DNA from 2 places in the Isoptericola sp. NPDC019482 genome. Region 1 is predicted to be linked to the other one. Evidence: predicted binding sites of a transcription regulator. Region 1 holds the regulator's gene; the other holds the start of a gene.
What was found. Region 1 encodes Rex, which represses fermentation and respiration genes when NADH is low (regulators of the CRP and FNR family bind a similar motif). Its sites were predicted from a motif close to CTTGTGAANNNNTTCACAAG; they were not measured.

Region 1 (10,937 bases):
CGAGCGAGGACCCGAAGCGGCCGAGGCCGATCACGAGCACGCCCGCGTCGCGCGCGGGAGCCTTCTTGTCCGCCACGGTTCTCCTCTTTCAGGCAGGTCGGTCAGGCACGTCGGTGCGAGGTCACCCGATGATCGGGCGTTCCTCGGGGAAGCGTACGATGCGGCGCCGGTCGCGCAGGGCGAGTGCGCCCATCAGCGAGACGACGCCGACGCGCCCCACGAACATCAGCCCGCTGAGCCAGTACTTCGCCGGGTCGGGCAGGTCGGCGGTGATGCCGGTGGACAGCCCGACCGTCGCGAAGGCCGAGATCACCTCGTAGAGGATCTCCGACAGGCTGAACGGGGTCATGCGCAGCAGCGCCAGGCACGAGACCAGCACCGCGGTCGCGCCCATGAACATCACCGCGATGGCGAGGCGGATCGTGTCGCGAGGGATCCGTCGCCCGAACGCGTCCGTGTCCTTGTCGCCCCGTGCCTCGGAGAGGATGGCGAGCAGCATGACGGCGAGGGTGGTGACCTTGATGCCGCCGGCCGTGGACGCGGAGCCGCCGCCCACGAACATGAGCGCGTCCGTGACGAGCCAGGTCTCCTGGTGCATCTCGTGCACGTGCACGCTGCTGAACCCGCCCGAGCGGGGCATCACCGAGGCGAAGATCGACGACAGCACGCGCGTCGCCCCGTCCTGGGCGCCGAGGGTCGCCGGGTTCGACCACTCCAGCGCGCCGATGAGCACCGCGCCCCCGAGGAGCAGCGCGAGGCTCGTGGTCACGGTCAGCTTGGTGTGCAGGGACAGCGACCGGATCCAGTGATGCCGCCGACGGCGGTGCGTCATGATGTTGAGGATCACGGGAAAGCCGAGGGACCCGATGAACACGCCGAGCGCGATCGGGATCAGCACGAACCAGTCGGAGGCGAACGGCAGGAGCCCGTGCTCCGTGGGCACGAAGCCGGCGTTGTTGAACGAGGACACGCCGTAGAACACCGCGTGCCAGGCCGCCAGGCCGACGGAGTCGCCCAGAGCGAGGAAGCGCGGGAACAGCAGGATCGCGATGGCCAGCTCGATCGTGGTGGCCGTGATGATGATGGTGCGCAGCAGGGCGCCGACCTCGCCGAGCCGCTCGGTCTTGGTCTCCGACGCGGTGAGGAGCTTCTGGGTCAGCCCGAGCCGTCGTGAGACCGCGAGGCCGACGAGGGAGGCGAGGGTCATGACGCCGAGCCCGCCGATCTTGATGCCGAGCAGGATGATCACCCGGCCGTACTCGGACCAGTAGGTCGCGGTGTCGTGCACCACCAGCCCGGTGACGCACACCGCCGAGGTCGCGGTGAACAACGCGTCGACGATCGCGGCGCCCCGGCCGGACGACGTCGCCCACGGGGGCAGGAGCAGGAGTGTGAACAGGGTGATGACGGCCGCGAAGACCGTCATCGCCAGGCGGGCCGGGTACTCGCGGGCGACCTGGTCGACCCACCCGCGCACGGCGATGGCGCGGCCGCCCCACGTCCCCGGCACCCTGCCCCCTCTCGCCCCTCAGTCGCTGGGCACAGCCTGCCACGCCGTCGGCTACCGTGACGGGATGCGCGTCGCCCGGCTGCTGTGGAGCCCCGAGCTCCTGCGTTACGACTTCGGCCACGGGCACCCCATGGCGCCCGCCCGCCTCGACCTCACGATGCGGCTGGTCGCCGACCTCGGCCTGCTCGACGAGCCCGCCCTCGAGGTGGCCGACGTGCACCCCGCGACCGACGCGCTCATCGAGACCGTGCACGACGCCGCGTACGTCGCGGCGGTGCGGCGCGCGGCCGCCGACGGCACCCCCGACCCGGCGCGCGGCCTCGGCACCGAGGACGACCCGGTGTTCCCGGCGATGCACGAGGCCGCGGCGCGGCTGGTCGCGGCGTCGGTGGACGCGGCGGAGTCCGTCTGGTCGGGGCGCGTGGCCCACGGCGTGAACATCGCGGGCGGGATGCACCACGCCCAGCGCGGCGCGGCGTCCGGCTTCTGCATCTACAACGACGCGGCCGCGGCCGTGCAGCGGCTGCTCGACCTGGGGGCGGAGCGGGTCGCGTACGTCGACCTGGACGCCCACCACGGCGACGGCGTCGAGGCGATCTTCTGGGACGACCCGCGCGTGCTCACCGTGTCCGTGCACCAGGACGGGCACACGCTGTTCCCGGGCAGCGGCAACGCCGGGGACACGGGCGGGACGGCGGCGCAGGGCACCGCGGTGAACGTGGCGCTGCCGCCGCGCACCGACGGCGCGCACTGGCTGCGCGCGGTGGACGCCGTCGTCCCGGCGGTGGTGCGGGAGTTCCGCCCGCAGGTGATCGTGTCGCAGCACGGCTGCGACGCGCACGGCAACGACCCGCTCACCGACCTCAACGTGGGGGTGGGGGCCCAGCGGACCGCGGCCCGCTGGGTGCACGACCTGGCGCACGAGCTGGCCGACGGGCGCTGGGTGGCCCTCGGGGGCGGCGGCTACGCCGTGGTCGACGTCGTGCCGCTGGTGTGGGCGAGCCTGGTGGCCGAGGCGGCGCACGCGCCGCTGGCGATCGGCATCGAGCTGCCGGAGTCCTGGCGGCGGGAGGTCGAGGAGCTCTCCGGGCTGGACCCGGCCGAGCGGCTGGGCAGCGGAGACGTCGCGTGGCGCCCGTGGTCGGACGGCTACGACCCGGCCGACGACGTCGACCGCGCGGTCCTCGCCACCCGGCGCCACGTGTTCCCCACCTGGGGGCTGGACCCGTACCGCGACTGACGTCACGGCGCCGGTCGGACGGGCGCCGGTCGGGAGGACGCCGGGCATCGGGTACCCTGGGGGACGGACTTTTCCGCGTTGGTCGGCTGCTCCTGGAGACAGGGCTCCTGGGACCAACCGTGTTCCACCGACCGACAAGCATTGTGAGGACCTCATGGGCTCCGTCATCAAGAAGCGCCGCAAGCGCATGGCGAAGAAGAAGCACCGCAAGCTGCTGCGGAAGACGCGTCACCAGCGTCGCAACAAGAAGTGACGTCGTCCGCCTGACGGCGGACAGCGTGCGCGAACGGGCCCGGCACCTCCACGGAGGTGCCGGGCCCGTTCGCTGTTCCCGGACCGTGCGGGCGCGGTCAGCGGCCCTGCAGGCGCCGCCGGATGCTGCGGAGCACGAGACCGGCGACCCAGGCGGCGCCGGCCCATGACGCCGTCTTCATCCCGCGCCCGGCCACGCGCCGTCCGCGGCCGCGGAACTCGCGGATGGGCCAGCCGACCTCCTTGGCGTGCCGGCGCAGGCGTACGTCGGGGTTGATGGGGCACGGGTGCCCGACGGTGCGCATCATGGGCAGGTCGTTGAGCGAGTCGCCGTACGCGTAGGAGGCCGACAGGTCGATGCCCTCGCGCTCGGCGAGCTCGCGCACGGCGGCGGCCTTCGCCTCGCCGTGCATGAGGTCGCCCACGAGGCGGCCGGTGTAGAAGCCGCCGGAGTGCTCCCCGATGGTGCCGAGGCAGCCCGTGGCGCCGAGGCGGCGGGCGATGAGACCGCCGATCTCGACCGGCGTCGCGGTGACGAGCCACACCTGGTCGCCGGCGGCGAGGTGCTCGTCGAGCAGCCGTTTCGTGCCGGGGAAGATGCGCAGCTCGAGCACGGTGTCGTACACGTCCTCGCCCACGGCGGTGATCTCCGCCACCGAGCGGCCGGCGATGAGCGACAGGGCGCGGCTGCGCACGGTCTCGATCTGGGAGCGGGACTCGCCGAACACCACGTACTTCGCCTGGATCAGCGCGAACCGCAGCAGGTCGCGGGTGCCGAAGAACCGGCGCTGGTACAGGGCGCGCGCGAGGTGGAAGGCGCTGGCGCCCCGGATGATGGTGTTGTCGACGTCGAAGAAGGCTGCGGCGCGCGCCGGCGGGGAAGACTCGGCGGGCGACGGCATGCGGTCCACTGTATCGGCGCCGCTAGTCTTGGCAGGTGAGCATGCCGCAGGGATCCGAAGGTGAACCCCGGGTGCTGCTGTACACGCGCGCCGGCTGCCACCTGTGCGAGGAGGCTCGGGCGGTGGTCGCGGACGTGTGCGGCGCGGCGGGGGAGCCGTGGCGGGAGGTCGACATCGACGTCGACGGCCCCGGCGGTGACCTGGTGGGCAAGTACGGGGACTACGTGCCCGTCGTCGAGGTGGACGGCGTGCAGCAGGGCTTCTGGCGGGTGGACGGCGCGCGGCTCGCGCGTCGGCTGGCCCGCTGAGCCCGGGAGAGGACGACAGGGTGATCCAGCAGTGATCGAGCTCGGTGAGGCGACGGTGCCGGCCGCGACGGTGGCGCGGCTGCCGTACTACCTGCGCGCCCTGCGCGACCTGGCGGAGGGCGGCGTGACGACGACGTCGTCGTCGGAGCTGGCGGAGCGGTCGGGGGTGGGGTCGGCGCAGCTGCGCAAGGACCTGTCCTACCTCGGGTCGTTCGGCACGCGGGGCGTGGGTTACGACGTGCAGTCGCTGGCGCAGTACATCGCGACGGCGCTGGGCCTGGGGTCGGAGCACCGCCTGGCGATCGTCGGCATCGGCAACCTGGGGCACGCCCTGGCGAACTACTCGGGTTACGCGGCCCGCGGGTTCCAGGTGGTGGCGCTGCTGGACGCCGACCCGCAGGTCGTCGGGAACTCCGCGGCGGGGCTCGCGATCGAGCACGTCGACGCGCTGGAGGAGGTGCTCGCGCGCACCGGCGTGTCGATGGTGGTCCTGGCGACGCCCGGGCCGGTGGCGCAGCCCATCGCCGAGCGGATCGTGGCGTGCGGTGTCCGGGAGATCCTGTCGTTCGCCCCCGTGGCGCTGCAGCTGCCCGACGACGTCGTCGTGCGCTCCGTGGACGTGGCCGGCGAGCTGCAGATCCTGGCGTTCCACGCCGCGGCGCGCGCCGCGACGAACGGCACGCCGAGATAGAGAAGCCAGACCCCTCTCTATCTCGCGGGTCTGGCTTCTCTATCTCGGCGAGAGGGTCAGTTCTGCTTGATGGCCGAGACGTCGAGGGCGATCTTGACCTTGTCGCCCACGAGGACGCCGCCGGTCTCGAGCGCGGCGTTCCAGGTCAGGCCGTAGTCCTTGCGCGAGATCTCGATCTCGGACTCGAAGCCGGCGCGCGGGTTGCCGAACGGGTCGGTGGCGGTGCCGGTGAACTCGGTGGGCAGCTCGACCGAGTTGGTGACGCCGTTGATCGTGAGGTCGCCGGTGATCGTGTAGTCGTCACCGTCGGTGGAGATGCCCTTGGAGGCGAAGGACCAGACCGGCTTCTCCTCGGCGTGCCAGAAGTCGGCGCTCTTCAGGTGGCCGTCGCGGTTCTCGTCGCCCGTGTTGACCGACGCGGCGTCGAGCTCGGCGGAGACGGCCGACGACTCGAGGTCGTCGCCCACGGTGATCGCGCCGGACGTGATGGCGATCGTGCCGCGCACCTTGGCGATCCCGGCGTGGCGCACGGAGAACGAGGCGGTCGAGTGGGCGGTGTCGATGGCGTAGGTACCGGCGGTCAGGCCTGCGGGCAGCGCGGTCATGGTGTCTCCCTCGGGTTGGGTCGTGCTGACGTTCACCAAGATAGTTGATGAATCAACTATCGTCACGGGGGGTGGAACGCGGCGCTCTCGTAACCTATTCCCGTGGGTGCGACGAGGGCGCGGGAGCGCGACGACGACGGCCGGGCGGACGTGCGCTGGCTCGACGAGAAGCAGCAGTGGGCGTGGCGGCGGTTCCTCGAGGGGACCTCCCGCTTCTTCGAGGCGCTCGGGGACGCGCACGACGAGGGGCTGCCCGTCACGCTCGGCGAGTACCACCTGCTGGTGCAGCTCTCCGAGGCGCCGGGCAGGACGCTGCGGATGTCGGCGCTCGCGGACTTCCTCGCGCTGTCGCGCAGCCGCCTCACGCACACCGTCGACCGGATGGAGAGGCGCGGGCTGGTGGTCCGCACGCCGGTGCCCGGCGACCGGCGCGGCGTGAACTGCGTCATGACCGACGCCGGGTTCGCCGCGCTCGTCGACGCCGCCCCGGGTCACGTCACCGCCGTCCGCCGCCTGCTGGTGGATGCCCTCACCGACGAGGAGCTCGCCACCCTGGGGCGCGCGATGGCGAAGGTGGCCGACGCGGCCAGGGGGCCCGTCGAGAGTTAGGCCGGCGCTCCCGTCTCGGGGCGTGAGAAACCGGTTGCTCGCCTCCTTCAACGTTGGAGAAGATGGCGGCGAGGCGGAAACGGATTTCGCGCGGCGCGTGCCTGGCCCGGACACCGGGAGCGGCCGCCCGCCCCCGGATCGCACCATCGGGGCTCGCTCCATCGAGCTCGAGAGGGGTCGACGATGACCCGAGGCACAAGGAGAGGTCGGTTGCGAGGGGTGGTCGCGGCGGCGGTCGCCGCGGTCGTGGTCGCCGTCACGGCGCTGGTCGGGACGGCGGTGCCCGCCGCGGCGGCCTCCGTCGACACGGGCGCCTGGTACGTGCTGCTCAACCGGCAGAGCGGCAAGGCGATGGAGGTGGCCAACTGGTCCACCGCCGACGGCGAGATCGTGCAGCAGTGGGACCGCAACGACGGGGCGTGGCAGCAGTGGCGCTTCCTCGACTCCGGCGACGGCTACTACCGGCTGCAGAACAGGAACTCCGGCAAGGTCCTCGACCTGTGGGAGTGGAGCCTGTCGGACGGCGCCGGGTTCCGGCAGTTCGGCGACCTGAACGCCGCGAACCAGCAGTTCCGCCTGGTCGACTCCGAGGGCGGCAGGGTCCGGCTGCTCAACCGGCACTCCGGCAAGGCCGTCACGGTCACCGACCGGTCCACGGCGAACGGCGCCACGGTCACCCAGCTGACCAACGCCAACCAGTACAACCAGCAGTGGGAGCTCGTGAAGGTCGGCTCCGGCTCGACGCCGCCCGGCTCGTTCCCGGCGTGGCCCTCGGCGAACGGCCAGCAGAAGGTCTCGGACACGATCGAGGTCAGCGGCACCCTCGACGGCGGCATGAAGCGCTACTACGGGATCTCCTCGGGTGACCAGGACGAGTCGCAGCCGCCGATCTTCGAGCTCTCGGACGGCGAGACGCTCAAGAACGTCATCATCGGCACGGGAGCGGGGGACGGCGTGCACTGCACCGGCACCTGCACCCTGCAGAACGTGTGGTGGGAGGACGTCGGCGAGGACGCGGCGACGCTCAAGGGCTCGTCGTCGTCGCAGGTGATGACCGTCGACGGCGGCGGCGCCCGCTCGGCGTCCGACAAGGTGTTCCAGCACAACGGCCCCGGGAAGTTCGTCATCAAGAACTTCCAGGTCGAGGACTTCGGCAAGCTCTACCGCTCGTGCGGCAACTGCTCGAAGCAGTACGCGCGCACGGTCGTGGTCCAGAACGTGCAGGTCACCGCACCCGGCAAGTCGCTGGTCGGGATCAACTCCAACCTCGGTGACAAGGCCACGCTCTCGGGCGTGACGATCCTCGGCGACTCCTCGCGGAAGATCTACATCTGCGAGGAGTACAAGGGCGTGACCTCCGGCGAGCCCAGCAAGATCGGCGACGGCCCGTCCGCCGCCTGCGGGTACTCGTCGTCGGACATCACCTACCGCTGACGCGCCACGGCGCCGGACGGCCAGGGCCCGGGGTGGTGCGCGCACCACCCCGGGCCCTTGGCGTGCCGGCGGCCCCGCTCGGCGGCGTCTCGCGGAGCGAGAAGCCGGTTGCTCGGGCGTACAACGATGGAAGAGGGTGGGGTGAGCGGCGTCGAGGGCGCCGCTCCAGCCAGAACGATGTGACGAGTCGAAAGGGATCGACGATGACCCGGAAGACGACGAACAGCAAGGGACGCACCCGCGCGACCCTCGGGGCGCTCGCGGGGACGGCGGTGGCGGTCGGCACGGCGGTGCTGGTCTCCGCGACGCCCGCCACGGCCGACGCCACGGCGGCGGACTGGCCCACGGCCACGGGCGACCAGGACGTGACCGAGACCATCGAGGTGAGCGGCACGTTCGACGGCGAGCTGGTGCGCTACGGCGGCATCGGGTCGGGGGACCAGGAGGAGGGGCAGGACCCCATCTTCAGGCTCGAGGACGGCGCGGTCCTCAAGAACGTCATCCTCGGCGAGGACGCGGGCGACGGCGTGCACTGCGACGGCACCTGCACCCTGCAGAACGTGTGGTGGGAGGACGTCGGCGAGGACGCCGCGACCCTCAAGGGCAACTCGTCCGACGACCAGACCATGACCGTCGACGGCGGCGGCGCCCGCAACGCCGACGACAAGGTGTTCCAGCACAACGGGCCGGGGAACTTCGTCATCAAGAACTTCCAGGTCGAGGACTTCGGGAAGCTCTACCGTTCGTGCGGCAACTGCTCGACCCAGTACGACCGCCACGTGACGATCCAGGACGTGACGGTGACGGCGCCGGGCAAGTCGCTCGCGGGGATCAACTCCAACCTCGGCGACACCGCCACGATCTCGGGCGTCACGATCCTCGGTGACGACGACCAGGACATCGCGATCTGCGAGGAGTACGAGGGCGTGACCGACGGGGAGCCGGAGAAGATCTCCGAGGGCCCGTCCGACGCCTGCCGCTACTCGGAGTCCGACATCAGCTACCAGTGATCCCGCCCCTGCGGTGACAACGGTCACAGACCTCCGGGGCGTCCGCTGAGCAGGACCTGGGTACCCCGGAGGTCTGGGACACTGGGACGCATGGCCACCACCACCGTCCATCTCGTACGGCACGGCGAGGTCCACAACCCGGACGGCGTCCTCTACGGGCGCATCCCCGGCTACCGCCTGTCCGACCGAGGCCAGGCGATGGCCCGCCGCGTGGCGCAGCACCTGTCCGGAGCGGGCCGCGACGTCGTCGCCGTCGTCGCCTCCCCGCTGCAGCGCGCGCAGGAGACCGCGACGCCGACGGCCGAGGCCTTCGGCCTGAGCCTCGCCACCGACCACCGGCTCGTCGAGGCGGGGAACCACTTCGAGGGCACGACGATCGGGAAGAACCCGGGGCAGCTCGCCAACCCGAAGTACTGGCGCTACCTGTGGAACCCGCTGCGCCCGTCGTGGGGCGAGCCGTACGCGGACCAGGTGACCCGGATGCGCGCCGCCGTGGACGACGCGCGCCGCGCCTACGAGGGCCACGAGGTCGTGCTGGTCAGCCACCAGCTCCCGGTGTGGGTCACGCGCCGGTCGTACGAGGGCGGCTCCCTGGCGCACGACCCGCGCCGCCGGCAGTGCGCCCTCGCGTCGATGACGTCGCTGCGGTTCGACGGCGAGACGTTCGTCGGCCTGCACTACACCGAGCCCGCCGCCGACCTGCTCGCCGGCGCCGACCCGGTGCCGGGGGCATGATGCGCACCGCCCGTCCGCGCGCGCTCCGGCGCGCCTCCGCGGCCGTCGGTGCCGTGCTCGGCCTCGGCCTGCTCGCCGCGTGCGGCGCCCAGGACTCGGGCGCGGGCGACGTCGTCGGGCAGGGCTTCGTCTCCGGCGACGGCTCCGTGAAGCAGTGGGACGCGGGAGACCGCGAGGACCCCGTGACCGTCGAGGGCACGTCGTTCGAGGGCGACGAGGTGAGCACCGCCGACTGGCTCGGCGACGTCGTCGTGGTCAACACCTGGTACGCCGGGTGCGCGCCGTGCCGCGCCGAGGCGCCCGACCTCGTGGCCCTCGCCGACGAGCGCGAGGCCGATGGCGTGCGGGTGCTCGGCATCAACACCGAGGACGAGGCCGGCGCCGCCCTCTCGTTCCAGCGCACCTTCGACGTCCCCTACCCGTCGATCGAGGACCGCAGCGGCCAGGTCGTCGCGAAGCTGTCCGGCGTCGTGCCGCTGCAGGCCGTGCCGTCGACCGTGGTGCTCGACGCCGAGGGCCGTGTCGCGGCGCGCGTCATCGGGCAGGCCGAGGCGTCCACGCTCGACGCGATCGTCGACGAGGTGCTCGCCGAGTCGGGCGGCGGCTCGGGCGACGGCGCGAAGGGCGCCTGATGGGCGAGACCTTCGCGACCACGGTGTTCAGCGGCTCGATGCTGCTGGCGCTGCCCGTGGCGCTGATCGCCGGCCTGGTGTCGTTCGCGTCGCCGTGCGTGCTGCCCCTGGTGCCCGGCTACGTCGGGTACGTGAGCGGCATGGCCGCCGCGTCGGCCGGGACGGGCGCCAAGGGGCGGCCCGGGGTGCCGCAGGACCCGGCCCGGCGCCGCGTCGTCGCCGGCGTGGCCCTCTTCGTCCTCGGATTCACCGCGGTGTTCGTGGCGTTCATGGCCGCGGCGGGCGCGATCGGCTCCTACCTGGTGCAGTGGGAGGGCACGATCATGCGGGTGCTCGGGGTCGTCGTGATCCTCATGGGCCTCGCGTTCCTCGGCGCCGTGCCGTTCCTGCAGCGCGAGCGGCGCATGCACCTGAGCCCCCGGGCGGGCCTGTGGGGCGCGCCGCTGCTCGGCGTCGTGTTCGGCCTCGGCTGGACCCCCTGCATCGGCCCGACGCTCGCGGCCGTGCAGACGCTGGCGCTGGACCAGGCGTCGGCCGGTCGCGGGCTGGTGCTGGGGATCGCGTACTGCGTCGGGCTCGGGGTGCCGTTCCTGCTCGTGGCGCTCGGGCTGCAGTCCTCGCAGCGCATGCTCGGTTTCCTGCGCCGGCACCGCCTGGGCATCCAGCGCGCGGGCGGCGCCCTGCTGGTGCTGGTCGGCCTGGCGCTGGTCACGGGGCTGTGGTCCACGTGGACCAGCCAGCTCCAGGGCTGGATCGGCGGATTCGTGACGGTGGTGTGATGAGCGAGAAGGCGACGTACCGACCGGAGGGCATCAACGACGCGTTCGTCGAGGGCCGCGCCGACGCCGGGCCCTCGTCCGCCGCCGAGGGGACGGCCAAGCCCGCCGGCCCGAACCTCCCGACGCTGGGCTGGCGCGGCATGCTGCGCTGGACGTGGCGCCAGCTCACGAGCATGCGCGTGGCGCTCATGCTGCTCATGCTGCTCGCCGTCGCGGCCGTGCCCGGCTCG
Region 2 (10,937 bases), on a different contig from region 1:
GGCGATGCTGCACCCCGTGGGTCTGGCGCCGTTCGCCCAGGAGTTCCCGGACCGCACCTTCGACGTCGGCATCGCCGAGCAGCACGCCGCGACCTCGGCGGCAGGCATGGCGTTCGCCGGTCTGCACCCGGTGGTCGCCGTCTACGCCACCTTCCTCAACCGCGCCTTCGACCAGGTGCTCATGGACGCCGCCCTGCACCGGGCGGGCGTGACGTTCGTGCTCGACCGGGCCGGCATCACCGGGGACGACGGCGCCAGCCACAACGGCATGTGGGACATGGCGATGCTGCGCATCGTCCCCGGCCTGCGCCTGGCCGCGCCGCGCGACGAGCCCACCCTGCGCACGGCCCTGCGCGCGGCGGTGGACGTCGACGACGCGCCCACGGTCGTGCGCTACCCCAAGGGCGCGCTCGCCGACGCCATCCCGGCGCTCGAGGAGCTCGACGGCGTGGACGTCGTCGCGCGCCACGTGCCCGGTGCGGGCAGCGCGGGTGACGGGCGCAAGGTGCTCGTCGTGGGCGTCGGGTCGATGGTGGGCACGGCACTCGCGGCGGGCGAGTCGCTCGCGGCGCACGGCCTCGCGGTCGACGTCGTCGCGCCCACCTGGGTGCTGCCGGTTCCCGAGACCCTGGTGAAGCTCGCCGGCGAGCACGACCTCGTGCTGACGATCGAGGACGGCGTCGTCGACGGAGGCGTCGGCGCCATGACCGCCCAGCGGGCGGGGGAGCAGGGCGTGCGCACGCCGTTCGTGCACGTCGGGCTGCCGGTGGCGTTCCTCGACCACGCCAGCCGCGACCAGATCATCGGACAGCAGCGGATGCGGGCGGAGGACGCCGTCCGCGACGCGCTCGCGGCGCTCGCGCGCGACTGACGCGAGACGGGCGGTCGCCGGGCGGCCGGGCGCCGCTAACCTCGCGCTCATGATCTGGCTCCTGGACCTCGACAACACGCTGGTGGGCCGCACGGAGGCGTTCGTGTCGTGGGCGTCGGGCGAGCTCGACGCCGCAGGCGGCACGGCCGACGACCTCGCCGAGATCGTCGCGGTCGACGAGGACGGCCATGGGTCCAAGGAGGCTCTCGCGCGGCTGCTGATCGCCCGGCTCGGGTGGGACGACGACGTCCCGGCTGCGATCGACCGGTTCCGGGAAGGGATCGTCGCCGGCGTGCGGCCCTACGACGGCGTGCTCTTCGCGCTCGACGTGCTGCGTGGCGCCGGGCACCCGGTGGCGATCGTCACCAACGGGACGTCTGCTCAGCAGCGCGCCAAGATCGCTCGGTGCGGGTTGGAGGGCCACGTGGACGCGGTCGTCGTGTCGGGGGAGGAGGGATTCACGAAGCCCGATCCCCGCCTGCTCGAGGTGGCGCTCGAGCGGCTCGGCAGGTCAGACGTCGACCGGCGTCAGGTCTGGATGGTCGGCGACGCCGCCCACGCGGACGTGGCTGCGGGCCGTGCGGCCGGCACGCGCACGGCGTGGGTCTCCCATGGCCGGTCGTGGGCCGGTACGGACCGCCCCGACGTCGTCGCCGCGACCACGCGCGAGGCGCTCGCCCTCGCGGCCTCCCCGCCCGGGGCCGTCCTCGACTGAACCGACAGTCACCTTCGAGCACGGGATCCGTATCGCCAACCGGCCGGATGGCGATACGGATCCCGTGCTCGAAGGTGTCTGCGACGTCACAGCCCCACGACCTGGCTTGTGAAAGGCTTCACGAATAGGCTGTGGTCATACCTCAGAAGGAGGGGGCTCCTATGACCACCGACGCGGCACCCACCACGACCACCGCCTGGACGGGCTTCACCCCGGGACCCTGGTGCGACGGCATCGACGTGCGCGACTTCATCCAGCGCAACTACACCCCGTACACCGGCGACGACGCGTTCCTCGCGGGGCCGACGGCGCGCACCACCGCGGTGTGGGAGAAGCTGTCGGCGATGTTCCCGGCCGAGCGCGAGAAGGGCGTCTACGACGTCGACCCGCACACCCCGGCGGCGATCACCGCCCACGGGCCCGGCTACATCGACCGCGACGCCGAGCTCATCGTCGGCCTGCAGACCGACGCCCCGCTCAAGCGCGCGATCATGCCGAACGGCGGCTGGCGCATGGTCGAGGGCGCGCTGAAGACGTACGGCTACCCGGTCGACGAGACCCTCAGGACGGTGTTCACCGAGTACCGCAAGACGCACAACCAGGGCGTCTTCGACGTCTACCCGCCGAACGTCCGCGCCGCGCGCAGCTCCCACATCATCACCGGCCTGCCCGACGCGTACGGACGCGGCCGGATCATCGGCGACTACCGCCGCGTGGCCCTGTACGGCGTCGACCAGCTGGTCGCCGCGAAGAGGGTCGACAAGCTCGGCCTCGACGTCCAGCCGTTCAGCGAGACCGTGGTGCGCGAGCGGGAGGAGCACGCGGAGCAGATCCGCGCCCTCGGCGAGCTCAAGGAGATGGCCGCGTCCTACGGGTACGACATCTCCGGCCCGGCGACGACGGCCCGCGAGGCCGTGCAGTGGCTGTACTTCGGCTACCTCGCCGCGGTGAAGGAGCAGAACGGCGCCGCGATGTCGCTCGGGCGCACGTCGACGTTCCTCGACGTGTACCTCGAGCGGGACCTGCAGGCCGGGCGCCTCAGCGAGTCCGAGGCGCAGGAGATCGTCGACGACTTCGTCATCAAGCTGCGGATCGTGCGCTTCCTGCGCACCCCCGAGTACGACGCCCTCTTCTCCGGCGACCCCACCTGGGTCACCGAGACCATCGGCGGCATGGGCGAGGACGGCCGCCCGCTCGTCACCAAGAACTCGTTCCGCTTCCTGCAGACCCTGTACAACCTGGGCCCGGCCCCCGAGCCGAACATGACGGTCTTCTGGAGCCCGCGCCTGCCCGACGGGTTCAAGGAGTTCTGCGCCAAGGTGTCGATCGACACGTCCGCGGTGCAGTACGAGTCGGACGAGCAGATCCGCCCGGCCTGGGGCGACGACGCGGCGATCGCGTGCTGCGTCTCGCCGATGGCGGTCGGCAAGCAGATGCAGTTCTTCGGCGCCCGCGTGAACCTCGCCAAGGCGCTGCTGTACGCGATCAACGGCGGCAAGGACGAGGTCACCGGCAAGCAGGTCTCGCCGGCGTTCCCCGCCGTCGCCCCGGGCCTGCCGCTCGACTACGACGACGTGCGCGCCCGCTTCGACCGCACCATGGACTGGCTCGCCGAGACGTACGTCGAGGCGCTCAACTGCATCCACTGGTCGCACGACAAGTACGCGTACGAGCGGCTCGAGATGGCCCTGCACGACAGGGAGGTGCTCCGCACCATGGCCTGCGGCATCGCGGGACTGTCGGTCGCGGCGGACTCCCTGTCGGCGATCCGCTACGCCCGGGTGGTCCCGGTGGCCGACGAGAGCGGCGTCGTCGTCGACTACGAGATCGACGGCGACTACCCGGCCTACGGCAACGACGACGACCGCGTCGACGCCATCGCCGTCGAGCTGGTCGAGTCGTTCATGGCCAAGATCCGCAGCCACCCGATGTACCGCGACGCCGTGCCGACCCAGTCGGTGCTGACGATCACGTCCAACGTGGTCTACGGCAAGGCCACCGGGAACACCCCGGACGGCCGCCGCGCCGGCGAGCCCTTCTCGCCGGGCGCCAACCCGATGAACGGGCGCGACACGCACGGCATGCTCGCCTCCGCGCTCTCGGTGGCGAAGCTGCCCTACGACCAGGCGCAGGACGGCATCTCGCTGACCAACACAGTCGTGCCGTCCGGCCTCGGCCGCACCCGCGAGGAGCAGGTGGCGAACCTCGCCGGCCTGCTCGACGCCTCGGTGGGCGGCGCCGGCTATCACATGAACGTCAACGTCCTCGTGCGCGAGACGCTCGAGGACGCGATGGAGCACCCGGAGAACTACCCGCAGCTCACGATCCGCGTCTCCGGCTACGCGGTGAACTTCGTGCGGCTGACCCGCGAGCAGCAGCTGGACGTGCTGTCGCGGACCTTCCACGGGGGGCTCTGACCATGACTGCCGGCCCGGCGACGCTGGACGCCCCCTCCCGGCGCCGGGCCGGCGCCGGCCTGCGGGGGATCGAGACCGTGGACACCGAGGAGGTGGGCCGCTCCGACCGCCTGGCGCTGATGCGCTCCGGCGAGCTCGGCTCGGTGCACTCCTGGGAGCTGGTGACGGCCGTCGACGGCCCGGGGACGCGCCTCACCGTGTTCCTCAGCGGCTGCCCGCTGCGCTGCCTGTACTGCCACAACCCCGACACGCTCGCGATGAAGGACGGCGAGCCCGTCCTCGCCGAGGACCTGCTGGCGCGTGTGGCCCGCTACCGCGGCATCTTCACCGCGACCGGCGGCGGCCTCACGCTCTCCGGGGGCGAGGTGCTCATGCAGCCGGCGTTCGCCGCGCGGATCCTGCGCGGTGCGAAGGAGCTCGGGGTGCACACCACCCTCGACACCTCCGGGTTCCTCGGCGCCAACGCGACCGACGCGATGCTGGCGGACACCGACCTCGTGCTCCTCGACATCAAGTCGGGCGACGAGGAGACGTACCGGCGCGTCACCGGGCGGTCGCTCGCCCCCACGCTGCGGTTCGGGCGTCGCCTGGCCGAGCGTGGCGTCAAGGTCTGGGTGCGCTTCGTGCTGGTGCCCGGCCTCACCGACGACCCGGAGAACGTCGCGGCCCTCGCCCGGCACGCCGCCGACATCGAGGCCGTGCGGCCCGGGACCGTGGAGCGCGTCGAGGTGCTGCCCTTCCACCAGATGGCCCGCGACAAGTGGGCCGAGCTGGGCCGCGCGTACGAGCTCGACGACACCGAGCCGCCGACGCCCGAGGCGACCGAGGCCGTGCGCGACGTCTTCCGCGCCCACGGGCTGACGACGTACTGACGTCGGACGACGCCGCTCGGAGCGCGCGGCCGCGCGGCGTCGTCGCTAGCGTGGTCGGCATGACGACGACACCCGACCGTGCCGACGAGGACGCCCCGCTGCGGCCTCTCGACGAGAGCTGGACGACGGCGCTCGCGGTGGTGGCGCACCCCGACGACATGGAGTTCGGCGCCGCCGCGGCCGTCGCCCGCTGGACGGGCCAGGGCAAGCGCGTCGTCTATTCCATGGTGACCAGCGGCGAGGCCGGGATCGACGGCATGCACCCGGACGAGGCGCGCCGCGTGCGGGAGGGCGAGCAGGTCGCCTCCGCGCGCGCCGTCGGGGTCGAGGAGGTCGAGTTCCTGGGCTTCACGGACGGCGTGATCGAGTACGGGCTGCCGCTGCGTCGGGCGATCGCGGGCGCCGTCCGCCGGCACCGGCCGGAGGTCGTCATCACCGGCAACTACCGCGAGACGTTCCCGGGCGGGATGCTCAACCAGGCCGACCACGTCGCGACCGGCCGCGCCGTCGTCGACGCCGTACGCGACGCCGGCAACCGCTGGGTGTTCCCCGACCAGCTCGAGGACGACGGGCTCGAGCCGTGGGGCGGGGTACGTCAGGTGTGGGTCGCCGGATCGCCCGACGCGCAGCACGCGGTGGACGTCACCGACACCTTCGACGCCGGGGTCGCCTCGCTCCGCGCCCACGCCGCCTACCTCGACGGGCTCGGGTGGGAGCACTTCGACCCCGCCGAGTTCCTCGCCCGGATGACGTCCGCCACCGGGCCGCGGCTCGGCGTGGCGCACGCGACCCCGTTCGAGGTGCTGCGGACGGGCTGGGACGACTGACGCCGCCGGTCAGGCGTGCGTCGCCGCGACCGCCCGGTCCACCACCCGGCGCAGGTCGCCGTACCCGGCGGCGTGCCACGCGCGCTGCCTCGTCGCGCCGTCCCCGGACGACCAGAGCCGGCCGAGCAGCTCGGTGACGGCGTCCAGGTCGCCGGCGTCGACCAGCGCGTCGCGCACGTGCGCGACGAGCTGCCCGACGACGTCGTGCGCCCCGGCGGGCCGCCAGGTGTGCGGGGACAGGAGGTCGTCGGACAGGCCCGAGCGCCCGGCGCGCCAGGCGGCCGTGCGCAGCAGCTCGGTGCGCAGCACGGGGGCGGGCAGGCCCTCCGCCGCCTCCCGTGCGGCCGTCTCGACCAGGCCGCGGGCCAGCGCGCCCAGCAGGGTGGCCGTGTCCGCGTCGAGGCAGACGTCGGCGATGCGCACCTCGACCGTGGGGTAGCGCGCCGACAGCCGGGCGTCGAAGTAGACCATGTTCTGGTCGAGGATGGTGCCGGTGGCGACCAGGTCCGCGACCGCCTCGTGGTACCCCTCCGGCGATCCGAACGCCCGCGCCGGCCCCGACGTGGGCCAGCGCGCCCACACCTGCGACCGGTAGCTGGCGAAGCCGGAGTCCTCGCCCTGCCAGAACGGCGAGTTGGCGCTCAGCGCCAGCAGCACGGACAGCCAGGGTCCGATCCGGTCGAGCACGGCCACGCCCTCCGCGTCGTCGGCCACGGCGACGTGCACGTGGCAGCCGCTGGTGAGCTGCTCACGGGCCGTGAGCCCGAACTTGGCCCGCGCCTCCAGGTACCGGAGGCGGGCCACGGTGGTGCCCTCGAACGGCCACGGTGAGGTGGCCAGGGCGGCGACGCGTGCCCCGACCCGGTCCGCGGCCGACTGCGCGCGCTCGCGCCCGGCACGGATCTCGGCGGCGAGGTCCGACAGCTCGCGGCGCGGGTGCGTCGCCGTCTCGAGCTGCTCCTCCATGAACTCGGCCTCGAGCGCCCCGCCGGCCGCCTCCACGCCCGGTTCGGGAGGGCGGGGACCGCCGTCCGCTGCGTCGTCCGCCTCCTCGGACGCGTCGAGCGCCTCCGACGCCTTGGCGACCGGCCGTCCGTCGTCGCCCACCAGGAGGAACTCCTCCTCGACACCCATGGTCCGCTTCATGCGGGGCAGTCTCACACGCGTGCGTGATGGTCGCGCACCTCCGCGAGGTCGCGGGCCCGGGCGGCGGGGACGTCCGGAGTGCCGGGCCCGGCCCTCCCTCCTGTCGAGGCCGTCGTACCGCCCCTCGATATCCCCCTCGATATCCCCCTCGATATCCCCCCTCGATATCCTGGTGGCGGCACCGAGGCCGGTCGCGAAGGAGCACCCGGATGACGGTCAGAGGCAAGGACTTCGACGGCGCGCTCGACCGCGCCGTGCACCACGCGCGGGCGTGGCTCGACGACGTGGGGGAGCGGCCGGTCCCGCCGCGCGCCGACGCGGACGCCGTCGGGCGGACGCTCGCCGGGCCGCTGCCCGGTCGGGGGATCGCGCCGGCCGACGTGGTCGACGAGCTCGCCGCCCGGGTCGAGCCCGGCCTGATGGCGATCGGGTCGGGCCGGTTCTTCGGCTGGGTCATGGGCGGCACCCTGCCCGCGGCGCTGGGCGCCGACTGGCTCGTGAGCGCCTGGGACCAGAACGCCGGGATGCGGTTCTCCACGCCGGGTGTCGTCGCGGTCGAGGAGGAGGCGGGACGGTGGGTGCTCGACGCTCTCGGGCTGCCCGCCGGCTCCGACGTGGGCTTCGTGACCGGCGCGACGACGGCGAACCTCACCGGGCTGGCCGCGGCGCGCGGGGCGGTGCTCGCTCGGGCGGGGTGGGACGTCCACGAGCGGGGCCTGACGGGCGGGCCCCCGGTGCGCGTGCTGGTCGGCGCGGAGCGGCACGACTCCGTCGACCTCGCGCTGCGCTACCTCGGGCTCGGGGCCCCGACGGTGGTGGCGGCCGACGACCAGGGCCGGCTGCGCACGGACGCCCTGGCGGCCGCGCTCGCCGAGGTGCCGCCGGGTGCTCCGACGATCGTGGCGCTGCAGGCCGGCAACGTGCACTCCGGGTCCTTCGACCCCTTCGCGGAGGCGATCCCGCTCGCGCACGACCACGGCGCCTGGGTGCACGTCGACGGCGCGTTCGGCCTCTGGGCGGGGGCGGCGCCGGGGCTCGCCCACCTCGTGCAGGGGATCGGGGGCGCCGACTCCTGGGCGACCGACGCGCACAAGACGCTGAACGTGCCGTACGACTGCGGCGTCGCCGTCGTGGCCGATCCCGCCGCCGTCCGCGCGGCGTTCGGCGTGCACACGGCGTACCTCGTGGACGCGCCCGGCCCGGGCAACCCCTACGACAAGGCGCCCGAGCTCTCGCGGCGCGCCCGCGGCGTGCCCACCTGGGCCGCGCTGCGCTCGCTGGGGCGGGAGGGGCTGGCCGGGCTCGTCGGAGGGCTGGCGGAGCACGCCCGGGCGATCGCCGAGGGCGTCGCGCGCCTCGACGGCGTGCGCGTGGTCAACGACGTCGTCTACACGCAGGTGTGCCTCGCGCTCGACGACGACGCCCGGACGCGCGCGGCCGGCGAGCGGCTCCTCGCCGACGGCGACACATGGATCTCCGGCTCCCGGTGGCGTGGCCGGGACGTCCTGCGGGTCTCGGTGAGCAACTGGTCCACGGACGAGGACGACGTCGCGAGGACGGTCGAGGCGGTCCGGCGCGCCGTCCGGGGCCCGGCGTAGACGACGGGCCGCGCCGCAGGGCGGCGCACGCACCGGTGGCCCGGTCCCGACGAGGGACCGGGCCAGCGGTGCGTCATGAGCCGTGCGGCTCGGGTCTCCGAGGAGGGCGTGTCAGGCGACGGCCTCGGGGACGTTGGCGACGCCGTCGGGCAGGATCCGCCGGCCCAGGACCTTCGCCGAGTACCCGGCGCGGTCGAGGTACGGCGTGATGCCGCCCGTGTGGAAGCCCCACCCGGCGCCGAGGATCATGCACAGGTCGATCTGCTGCGGCCCGGCGACCACGCCCTCGTCGAGCATGTGGCCGATCTCGACCGTGAGCGCGGTGAGCACGGAGTCGAGCACGCCCGCGGCGTCGAGGACGGGGGTGCCGTGGCGCCCCTGCTCGCCCGCCGGGAGGGCCTCGCCGAACACGGCCTGGATCGATGGGTCGACCGGCTTGGGCAGGCCGGGCGCCGGCCGGTCGAGCACGACGCGCGTGCCGTCGGCGACGAGCTTCTCCAGGCCGGGGGAGGTCGGGAAGCGGTCGCCCAGGTCCTCGCGCAGCGAGGTGAGCACGTGCAGGCCGACCGCGGGGCCGACGAGGTCGAAGAGCTCGAACGTGGGCATCGGGAAGCCGAGCGGCGCGAGGGCCGTGTCGGCCACCTCGACGGACGTGCCGTTCTCGATGGCCTCGACGACCTTGCCCATGACGAGCACGAGGAGGCGGTTGACGACGAAGCCGGGCCGGTCGGCGACGAGCACCGCCGTCTTGCGCAGCTTCTTCGTGACGGCGAACGCGGTGGCGAGCGCCTCGTCCGAGGTCTTCTGGGCCTTGACGACCTCGACCAGCGGCATCTGGGCCACCGGGTTGAAGAAGTGGATGCCCACGACCCGCTCGGGGTGCTGGAGGTCGGCCGCCATCTCCGTGACGGACAGCGCGGAGGTGTTCGTCGCGAGGATCGTGTCCTCGGAGACGATGCTCTCGAGCTCGGCGAAGACCTTCTTCTTGAGGCCCATGACCTCGGTGACCGCCTCGACGACCACGTCGCACGACGCGAACTCGCCGATCTCGGTGGTCCCGGAGACGCTCGCGACGATGCGCGCGGCGGCCTCGGGCGTCATCCGCCCGCGGCCGACGAGCTTCTCGACGGTGGAGCGGACGAAGCCGAGGCCCTTGTCCACCCGCTCCTGGTCCAGGTCGCGCATGACGACGGGCACGCCGAGGCGCTGCGCGACGAGCAGGGCGATCTGCGCGGCCATGAGGCCGGCGCCGACGATGCCGACGCGGGTGACCGGGCGGGCCAGGCTCTTGTCCGGGGCGCCGACGGGCTTCTTACCGCCCGAGACGAGCTGGAAGGCGTAGACGCTCGCGCGCATCTCGTCGGACATGATGAGGTCGGCCAGCGCCTGGTCCTCGGCCGCGAAGGCCTCCTCGCGGGTGGCCGTGCGGGCCGCCGCGAGCAGGTCCAGGGCGCGGTACGGCGCCGGGCGCGAGCCGGCGACGACGGCGTCGAGCCGCTGGCGCGTGGCCGCGACGACGGCGTCCCACACCGGCTGCGGGTCGAGCTCGCGGCGCGGCACCTCGACCTCGCCGCGCAGGACGCGCGAGGCCCACAGGATCGACTGCTCGAGGAAGTCGGCCGCCTCGAAGAGCTGGTCCACGAGGCCGATCCGGGCGGCCTCGGCCGCCTTGAACGGCTTCTGCGTCGCCGGGCGCGTGAGGATGACGTCGACGGCCTTCTCGATGCCCACGAGGCGCGGCACGAGGTAGGCGCCGCCCCACCCGGGGATGAGGCCGAGGCCGGTCTCGGGCAGGCCGAGCGCGGGCGCGTCGGACGCCACGGTGCGGTAGTCGCAGTTGAGCGCGACCTCGAGGCCGCCGCCGAGCGCGAGCCCGTTGACGAACGCGAAGGTCGGCACGCCCATGGTGTGCAGCAGCTCGTAGGCGGCGTGGCCGGAGCGGCCCAGCTCGAGCGCCTGCTCGTGCGAGGTGACGGTGGAGACCTGCAGCAGGTCCGCGCCCGCGGCGAGGAAGTACGGCTTGCCGGTGACGGCGACGGCGGCGATCTCGCCGCGGCCCGCGCGCTCGGCCAGCGCGGTCAGGGCGGCGGTGAGCTCGGCCATGCCCTCGGGGCCCAGGGTGTTGGGCTTGGTGTGGTCGAGGCCGTTGTCGAGCGTGACGAGCGCGAGGGTGCCCGCGCCGTCCGGGAGCTCGACGTCCCGGACGAGGGAGTGCGTGACGCGCTCGGCGCGGACGCCGGCGGTGGAGTTGTCGGTCATGCGGTCAGTTCTCCTCGTCCGTCGCGGTGGTCGCGGTGGTGTGGCCGGAGTAGTCGGCGTGGTGCGGGTTCTCCCAGATCACGGTGCCGCCCTGCCCGAGGCCCACGCACATGGTGGTGATGCCGTACCGGACCTCGGGGTGCTGCGCGAACTGGTGCGCGAGCTGCGTCATGAGGCGCACGCCCGAGCTGGCCAGCGGGTGGCCCATGGCGATGGCGCCGCCGTACGGGTT

Region 2: a site for Rex is predicted at 1,692-1,711, ahead of pflB (formate C-acetyltransferase). Genes of this name have one in related genera too.

Annotation. Positions count from the first base shown of each region.
Region 1 is NZ_JBEYBQ010000006.1:3,653-14,589, forward strand. It holds gene ABZ493_RS06385 (TrkA family potassium uptake protein) at 1-76, opposite strand, end outside; gene ABZ493_RS06390 (potassium transporter TrkG) at 122-1,510, opposite strand; gene ABZ493_RS06395 (acetoin utilization protein AcuC) at 1,575-2,750, shown strand; gene ABZ493_RS06400 (30S ribosomal protein bS22) at 2,905-3,003, shown strand; gene ABZ493_RS06405 (HAD-IB family hydrolase) at 3,101-3,904, opposite strand; gene ABZ493_RS06410 (glutaredoxin family protein) at 3,946-4,212, shown strand; gene ABZ493_RS06415 (redox-sensing transcriptional repressor Rex) at 4,244-4,903, shown strand; gene ABZ493_RS06420 (YceI family protein) at 4,960-5,508, opposite strand; gene ABZ493_RS06425 (MarR family transcriptional regulator) at 5,611-6,117, shown strand; gene ABZ493_RS06430 (pectate lyase) at 6,337-7,551, shown strand; gene ABZ493_RS06435 (pectate lyase) at 7,755-8,561, shown strand; gene ABZ493_RS06440 (histidine phosphatase family protein) at 8,652-9,296, shown strand; gene ABZ493_RS06445 (TlpA disulfide reductase family protein) at 9,293-9,928, shown strand; gene ABZ493_RS06450 (cytochrome c biogenesis protein CcdA) at 9,928-10,707, shown strand; gene ABZ493_RS06455 (cytochrome c biogenesis protein ResB) at 10,707-10,937, shown strand, end outside.
Region 2 is NZ_JBEYBQ010000008.1:76,512-87,448, forward strand. It holds gene dxs (1-deoxy-D-xylulose-5-phosphate synthase) at 1-871, shown strand, start outside; gene ABZ493_RS08160 (HAD family hydrolase) at 921-1,586, shown strand; gene pflB (formate C-acetyltransferase) at 1,748-4,003, shown strand; gene pflA (pyruvate formate-lyase-activating protein) at 4,006-4,875, shown strand; gene ABZ493_RS08175 (PIG-L deacetylase family protein) at 4,935-5,702, shown strand; gene ABZ493_RS08180 (glutamate--cysteine ligase) at 5,712-6,848, opposite strand; gene ABZ493_RS08185 (pyridoxal-dependent decarboxylase) at 7,058-8,446, shown strand; gene ABZ493_RS08190 (3-hydroxyacyl-CoA dehydrogenase NAD-binding domain-containing protein) at 8,558-10,705, opposite strand; gene ABZ493_RS08195 (thiolase family protein) at 10,710-10,937, opposite strand, start outside.